2 regions of the Kluyvera sp. 1366 genome follow, and region 2 is predicted to be linked to the other one. Evidence: predicted binding sites of a transcription regulator. Region 2 holds the regulator's gene; the other holds the start of a gene.
What was found. Region 2 encodes ArgR, which controls arginine synthesis, uptake and breakdown. Its sites were predicted from a motif close to ANTGAATAAAAATACANT; they were not measured.
Positions count from the first base shown of each region.

Region 1: argC (N-acetyl-gamma-glutamyl-phosphate reductase) is a predicted target of ArgR. The motif match lies at 2,206-2,223, and genes of this name have one in related genera.

Region 1 is NZ_JBTRDW010000012.1:117,495-121,736, forward strand. Features, by position in the region: gene ppc (phosphoenolpyruvate carboxylase) at 1-763, opposite strand, end outside; gene argE (acetylornithine deacetylase) at 1,011-2,159, opposite strand; gene argC (N-acetyl-gamma-glutamyl-phosphate reductase) at 2,329-3,333, shown strand; gene argB (acetylglutamate kinase) at 3,349-4,122, shown strand; gene ACVLVH_RS22230 (argininosuccinate synthase) at 4,137-4,242, shown strand, end outside.
Region 2 is NZ_JBTRDW010000007.1:33,249-37,490, reverse strand. Features, by position in the region: gene mscM (miniconductance mechanosensitive channel MscM) at 1-600, shown strand, start outside; gene mdh (malate dehydrogenase) at 653-1,588, opposite strand; gene argR (transcriptional regulator ArgR) at 2,013-2,483, shown strand; gene yhcN (peroxide/acid stress response protein YhcN) at 2,973-3,236, shown strand; gene ACVLVH_RS16435 (YdgH/BhsA/McbA-like domain containing protein) at 3,327-3,593, shown strand; gene yhcN (peroxide/acid stress response protein YhcN) at 3,695-3,961, shown strand; gene ACVLVH_RS16425 (barstar family protein) at 4,012-4,242, opposite strand, start outside.

The DNA.
Region 1 (4,242 bases), on a different contig from region 2:
CGTCACGGTCGCCGCCCATCCACGAGGTAAATTTAATCGGTACGAAATCGACCGGCAGCTTAATACCAAAGGTCTCTTCCACTTGCTCATTTAGCTCACGCAGGAAGGCTGGCACGCCTTGCCACAGGCTGTTTTCCACCACGGCAAAGCCCCATTTGGCTTCATCGATCGGCGTTGGACGGTATTTGCGGATTTCGTCGGTGTGCCACGCTTGTGCCACCAGCTGGCGCAGACGGCGCATCACCTGGGTGCGTTCGTAGTCAGAGATATCGCTATGATCGAGTTGCTGCAAACAGCTGTTCACTTCGCCCAGCATATGGATCAGCGTGCGGCGGGTAATTTCGGTGGGGTGTGCAGTCAGCACCAGCTCCAGCGACAGCTCTTCAATCGACTGGCGGATCGCCGCTTCGCTGATATCGCCTTGCTGTTTCAGACGTTCGAAAGTCTTTTTCAGCAGTTCAGGATGGTTCGCGCCATCGCCGCTACGCGAAATGGTTTGATACTGTTCAGCGACGTTGGTGAGATTAAGAAACTGGCTAAACGCACGCGCCACCGGCAGCAGCTCGTCGTTCGACAGATTTTGCAGCGTGGTCAGCAGTTCCTGACGATGAGTGTCATTTCCCGCACGGGATGACTTAGAGAGTTTACGGATGGTCTCCACCTGGTCGAGGATGTTCTCTCCTAGTGCATCCTTAATCGTATCCCCGAGCAGTTTGCCGAGCATACTGACATTACTTCGCATTGCGGAATATTGTTCGTTCATTGGACCCTGACACCCTTATCGTCTTTTTTAATACTCTTACGCCCAACGGGCATAACATCGTCTTTTATCTAGCCACGTATCTTCCTGCGCGTCAATTGCCTTAAATCTACGTAAATGTGCTGCTAAATGGCGGAAATTCAAAGAATTTGCTTGCAGCGAAGCAAGATAAGTTATTCTTATTATCAAATCCCGAACAATGACGGGGCAATTTGCTGATTTAACAGTGAAATGCCCCATTTGTTGTTCATCAATGACAAAAATGCTGTACGACTTGGGTGATAAGCGCATGAGTCGGCTTGATAAATGCGGTATCAATAAACTCATCAGGTTGATGGGCTTGATTGATAGATCCCGGGCCTAATACCAGCGTTGGGCACAACTGCTGGATAAAAGGCGCTTCAGTGCAATAGTTCACCACTTCGGTTGGCACGCCCAGCAGCTTCTCCACCACTTGCACCAGCTCATGATCGGCCGGACATTCGTAGCCTGGAATCGGCGGATGCAGCTCGCCCACGGTAAGACGTCCCGGCCAGCGCGCACTTACCGGCGCCAGCGCGTCATTTAGCAGACCATCCAAATCGCTCAGGGTTAAGCCCGGCAGCGGACGAATATCCATGTGCAATTCACAGCAGGCGCAGATGCGGTTGGCGGCGTCGCCACCGTGAATATGACCAAAGTTCATGGTTGGATAAGGAATGGCAAAACCATCGTGGTTGTAACGCTCTTTCAGCGTGTTACGCAGCTGCATCAGCTGGGTAATGGATTCATGCATCAGTTCAATGGCGTTAACGCCGCGTGACGGATCGCTGGAGTGGCCTGATTGCCCCTGAATACGAATCACATTCGACAGATGACCTTTATGCGCGCGCACCGGCTTAAGTGAGGTGGGCTCGCCGATGATGGCGCAATCCGGACGCAATTGGGTGGATTCAGAGAAATACTTCGCGCCCGCCATGGTGGTCTCTTCGTCGGCGGTGGCGAGGACGTAGAGCGGCTTGCTGAGTTTGGTCACGTCAACGTCACGCAGCGCATCCAGAATAAAGGCGAAGAAGCCTTTCATGTCGGCGGTGCCGAGGCCGTACAGCTTGTTGTCGTGTTCGGTCAGCGTGAAAGGATCGCGCGTCCAGCGGCCGTCATCGTAAGGCACGGTGTCGGTATGACCCGCCAATAACAAGCCGCCTGCGCCCAATCCGCTGCGCGCCAGCATGTTGAATTTATGCCGCGTGCCAGGCACCGGCTGCACTTCAACACTGAAGCCAATATCGCGGAACCAGCCGGCCAGCAAATTGATTAAAGTTTCATTACTCTGATCCAGTGCGCTGTCGGTTGCGCTGATTGATGGCGTGGCAATCAACTGGCGGTAGAGTTCGATAAAAGGTGGTAATTTTGTCTTCACTGTTGACGGTCCTTGGGTTAGGATGTATCAATATTCATGCATTAATAGTGAATAAAAATACAATAACGTCGCTTGCATGTGAAGCATCAAATCTTCCGCAAACGGCATTCTGGGCAACGGGGCAAGGCCGCGACCCGATACGTGTGACTGTAATAAGGTATACAGCCTGATGTTGAATACGCTGATCGTTGGTGCCAGTGGTTACGCTGGCGTAGAGCTTGCCACCTACCTGAATCGCCATCCGCATATGAACATAACCGCTTTGGCGGTTTCAGCGCAAAGCCCGGATGCTGGAAAGTTATTGTCGGATTTGCATCCACAGCTCAAAGGCATTGTCGATTTGCCGCTGCAGCCGCTGAGCGATGCCGCTGAATGGGCCGACAAAGTGGACGTGGTGTTCCTCGCCACGGCTCACGAAGTCAGCCACGATCTGGCACCTGAATTCCTCAAAGCCGGTTGCGTGGTGTTCGATCTCTCCGGCGCGTTCCGCGTAAACGACGATGCGTTCTATACCCAATATTACGGCTTCAGCCATCAGCATCAGGATTGGCTGGACAAGGCGGTTTACGGCCTGGCCGAATGGCAGCACGACAAAATCAAAGACGCAGAGCTGGTTGCGGTGCCGGGTTGCTACCCAACCGCAGCCCAGCTTTCGCTGAAACCGCTGATCGCAGCGGGTCTGCTTAACGATGCACAGTGGCCGGTGATTAACGCCACCAGCGGCGTGAGCGGCGCAGGGCGCAAAGCCAACGTTGGCACCAGCTTCTGTGAAGTGAGCTTGCAGCCGTACGGTTTGTTTAATCATCGTCATCACCCGGAAATTGTGGCGCATCTCGGTACGCCGGTGATCTTCACGCCACATCTGGGCAGCTTCCCACGCGGGATTTTATCGACCACCACTTGCCGCCTGAAAGCGGGCGTGACGCAGCAGGATGTGGCGGATGCCTTCCATAGCGCCTACCACGATAAACCGCTGGTGCGCGTCTATGACAAAGGCGTCCCAGCGCTGAAAGCGGTGGTCGGTTTGCCGTTCTGCGACATCGGCTTCGCCATGCAAGGCGAGCACCTGATTGTGGTGGCTGCCGAAGATAACCTGCTGAAAGGCGCCTCATCGCAGGCGGTTCAGTGTTTAAACATTCGTTTCGGCTTCCCCGAAACGCTGTCTCTGATTTAACGAACGGATAACGCAATGAATCCATTGATCATTAAACTGGGTGGCGTGCTGCTGGATAGCGAAGAAGCGCTGGCTCGTCTGTTTGATGCCCTGCTGGCGTACCGCAATGAACATCAGCGTCCGCTGATCATTGTGCACGGCGGCGGTTGCGTGGTGGACGAGCTGATGAAGAAGCTCGCGCTGCCGGTGAAAAAGAAGAACGGTTTGCGCGTGACGCCAGCCGATCAGATTGACATTATTACCGGTGCGTTAGCCGGTACCGCCAATAAAACGCTGCTGGCGTGGGCGAAGAAATATGGCATCGGCGCGGTGGGTTTGTGCCTCGGCGATGCCAGTCTGGTCAACGTGGCGCAGTTCGATGAAGAGCTGGGACACGTTGGCAACGCGACGCCGGGCAATCCGGCGCTGGTGAACACGCTGCTGGCGGCGGGCTACATGCCGGTGATCAGCTCGATTGGCATCACCGACGGCGGCGAGTTGATGAACGTCAACGCCGACCAGGCCGCCACCGCACTGGCTGCGACCATCGGTGCCGATTTGGTGCTGTTGTCTGATGTCAGCGGTATTCTCGACGGCAAAGGTCAGCGCATCGAAGAGATGACCGCCGCGAAAGCGGAGCAGCTGATTGCGCAGGGCATCATCACCGATGGCATGATCGTGAAAGTGAACGCGGCGCTTGATGCCGCCCGCACGCTCGGTCGCCCGGTCGATATCGCCAGCTGGCGTCATGCTGAACAACTGCCAACCCTTTTCAACGGCGTGTCGATTGGCACCCGGATTCTCGCATAATCAAGGATTAAGACATGAGCACGCAAAACATCAAAAAAATCGTTCTGGCCTACTCCGGCGGTCTGGATACTTCAGCCATCATTCCATGGTTGAAAGAGAACTATGGCGGCTGTGAAGTGG
Region 2 (4,242 bases):
CTGGGTTTGGGCTTCGGGATGCAGGAGATTTTCGCTAACTTTATCTCCGGCCTGATTATCCTGTTTGAGAAACCGATCCGTATTGGCGATACCGTGACCATTCGCGACCTGACGGGCAGCATCACGCGCATCAACACGCGTGCCACCACCATCACCGATTGGGACCGCAAAGAGATCATCGTGCCGAACAAGGCTTTCATTACTGAGCAGTTCGTGAACTGGTCGCTGTCGGATTCAGTGACGCGTGTGGTGTTGACGATTCCAGCGCCCGCCAGAGTCAACAGTGATGAAGTGACCAACATTCTTAAGCAAGCGGCCGATCGCTGCACCTACGTGCTCGATATGCCGGCGCCGGATGTGTTCCTGGTCGATCTGCAGCAAGGTATTCAGCTGTTTGAACTGCGCGTGCATGCGGCGGAGATGGGGCATCGCATGCCGCTGCGCCATGAACTGCATCAGCTGATTCTGCGCGGCTTTGAGGAGCACGGCATTGAGATGCCGTTCCCACCATTCCAGGTACGCATGGAGACGTTAGGAAAGCAAAACCCCGCGACTAACGGTGCGCCCGCCAATAAAACCTTCAAATCTGGCGGATTATAAAAACAAAACGCCCGGCAGATGCCGGGCGTTTTTTATTGCCGCTTAGCGTTCATCACTTCACAAACTCTTCGCCCTGCGAGATATCTTTCTTCAGCGTTTCCAGCATGCCGTTTAGCGCCTGCTGTTCAAAGGCACTCAGCGTGCCCAGCGGACGGCGTTCAACGATGCCGTTTTTGCCCAGCAGCAGCGGCTGCGAGAAGAAGCGGGCATATTCGCCATCGCCTTCCACATACGCGCACTCCACCACGTTGGCTTCGCCTTGCAGGGCACGAATCAATGACAGGCCAAAACGGGCCGCCGCCTGTCCCATCGACAGCGTCGCCGATCCGCCACCGGCTTTGGCTTCCACCACTTCGGTGCCCGCGTTCTGAATACGTTTGGTGAGATCCGCCACTTCCTGCTCGCTGAAGCTCACGCCTTCCACCTGCGACAGCAGCGGCAGAATCGTTACGCCGGAATGCCCGCCCACCACCGGCACTTCAATCTCGTTAGGCTGCTTGCCTTTTAGCGCCGCGACAAAGGTATTGGCACGGATGATATCGAGGGTGGAAACGCCAAACAGGCGATTCTTGTCATACACGCCGGCTTTTTTTAGCACTTCGGCCGCAATCGCCACCGTCGTATTCACCGGATTGGTGATGACGCCAATCAGCGCTTTTGGCGCGGTACTGGCAACCTGCTCGATCAGGTTACGCACGATACCGGCGTTGACGTTAAACAGGTCGGCGCGATCCATGCCCGGCTTACGTGCCACACCCGCGGAGATCAGCACCACATCAGCACCATGCAGCGCAGGCGTAGCATCTTCACCGCTAAACCCTTCCACGGTGACTGCCGTTGGGATATGACTGAGATCGACCGCCACACCGGGCGTTACCGGGGCGATATCGTAAAGTGAGAGAGCTGAGCCTGCGGGTAATTGCGTTTTGAGCAGCAGTGCGAGCGCCTGGCCAATACCACCAGCGGCACCGAGAACGGCAACTTTCATCCTGAACTCCTTATTAAGGTGGGGCAGAGATATGCCGAAAATCCATCAGGTTACGAGTTTAATCAACTTCTCAGGCGATAGCGACTAAACCTGTCGCGCACTAAACACTACGCCGCAATCGGCTCCCGAGACATCTCCACTTCAGAAGTCGCCTGAATGATTCATTCGCAGCCAGAAGACAATGGACGGCAATGATCATCGATATTGTTGTTACCACTTCAATAATATAACAACTTTGCAACCTTCGCTTTGCGCGTCCACCCGCGATTTTGGTGCAACATCATATTCTGTTATGATGCCCGCCCCGCAGGTCATTACCGCGATTCTCTTACCAGACTTATTGCATAAAAATTCATCTAAATGCATAATAATTTATCTGCCGTGGGCCTGTTGCCCTCTGCAACCCCTTTTTAATTGGTAGCTTATGCGAAACCCATCGAAACAAGACGACTTGATTAAGGCGTTTAAAGCCTTATTAAAGGAAGAGAAATTCAGCTCCCAGGGCGAAATCGTGCAGGCGCTGCAGGAAGACGGCTTCGAGAATATTAATCAGTCCAAAGTTTCTCGCATGCTGACCAAGTTTGGCGCGGTGCGCACGCGCAACGCCAAGATGGAGATGGTTTACTGCCTGCCTGCTGAACTCGGCGTGCCCACCACCACCAGCCCGCTGAAGAATCTGGTGCTGGATATCGATTACAACGATGCGTTAGTGGTGATTCACACCAGTCCGGGCGCTGCGCAGCTGATAGCGCGCCTGCTGGATTCGCTGGGCAAAGCGGAAGGCATTCTCGGCACCATTGCCGGTGATGACACCATCTTTATTACCCCCGCGCGCACCTTCTCGGTAAAACAGCTGTACGACGCGATTCTGGTTTTATTCGAACAAGAGCTATAAAACCCTGCTGCATACCGGCAGTTCCTCTGCCGGTTATCTTGCCCTTTGCGCTTCATTCGTAACCATTCTGTTACAAATTCCTTTGTAAATAATAAGTTATCCATATGCCTGGCGGTTCTTTTCAGCCGCTATCATTGGTACGACCTTTATGCCTTTTTAACCTTATGCGCTATTTTACGCTGCTTTACACATTGTGCTCAGTGTCTTTCCCTTCTCTATCTGTATCAGCCAGCGAGATCAACCACGATCTTTCGCACTAAAAGATAATTTGATGTAGATCATTGTTTTTATGGTGAAATAACCACCTCTGGTTAAGATCCAGGCGTTTTTTATAACTTCAGGTTCTAAAAAAGTGCCATAAGGATAAAGAATTACAACCAAACATTATTAGCTCGGTATTAATTTCATGGGTGATTAGATCTATACTTGTTTTCGTGATGCAAATCACACGAAAGAAAAAGATAAAAATAGACGACGAGGAAAAATATCATGAACGTTAAAACTACTATCGCGACTTTAAGTATTCTCTCTGCCCTGTCATTTGGTGCTTTTGCAGCAGATTCTATTAATGCCGAAAAGGCTGCGAATCTGCAACCCGCGGGTACCATCAGCGTCAGCGGCGTGGGCGGCTCTCCAATGGATATCCGTCAGCAGTTAAACGATAAAGCCGACCAGCAAGGTGCGAAAGCCTATCGCGTGGTTGAGGCGAATACCGGTGACAGCTACCACGCAACCGCTGAGCTGTACAAATAAGTTATTGACTTAAAAAGCAATGTGAACGGCGACCCTTTTGAGACGCTCTTGCCTCTCAGGTTGCCGGCCCCCATTTCAGGAGAGTGAATCATGAAAACCAAATTAGCTATCGCAGTACTGGGCCTGGCTTCTGTTCTTTCTTTTGGCGCGAGTGCCGCTAGCCTTGTTTCAAACCAACAAGCTGAACAGCTGCAATCTCTGAACCAAACCATCAGCGTGAGCGGTGTTGACGGCGACCAAACCAACGTGCGTCAGGAACTGTCACAGAAAGCCGATGCGCAGGGTGCCAGCCATTACCGCATCATCGAAAGCAACCGTGGCGATACCTTCCACGTGACTGCTGAACTGTACAAATAATCACTAATTGAACGTCCAGTGCCTTGATGGCGCCAGGCAATAGATCGACGACCCGCCACCCCTTTTCTGCCGCAGGTTGTTGATTAAACGAGGAGAAAATTATGAAAATCAAAACAACCATTGCAACTGCTACCCTGCTTTCCCTGTTCGCCTTTGGTGCTTCTGCAGCACAACTGGTCACCGAACAACAGGCGCAGAATCTGCAACCTACCGGCAGCACTATCTCAATCAGCGGAACCGGCGGTTCGCCAATGGACTATCGTGCCGAGCTTTCTCAGAAAGCGGATGAGCAAGGTGCCAGCGCTTACAAAGTGATTGAAGCGAAAACCGGCGACAGCTACCACGTGACAGCTGAGCTGTATAAGTAATTCCTCGTCAATTAAGACGAACCCTTTGGCCCCGCTCGCCGGGGCCCTTTTTACTTTATATTGAAGCGGAGCTGGCCTTCCAGCTCCTCTTCTGCTTCATCAAATAGCAGGATTAATGCGCCATACCGGCGTTTCTGCCCTTTCCCCAGATTTACAAATTCAATCTCCAGCGGCAACGGCAGTTGCTCACCGACAATCGCACCCCAAAGATCGTCAAGATCGTTGATGGCGAGATCGGCTAACGCAAAACGATCGCTAAACTGTCGATAAAAATGGGCTTG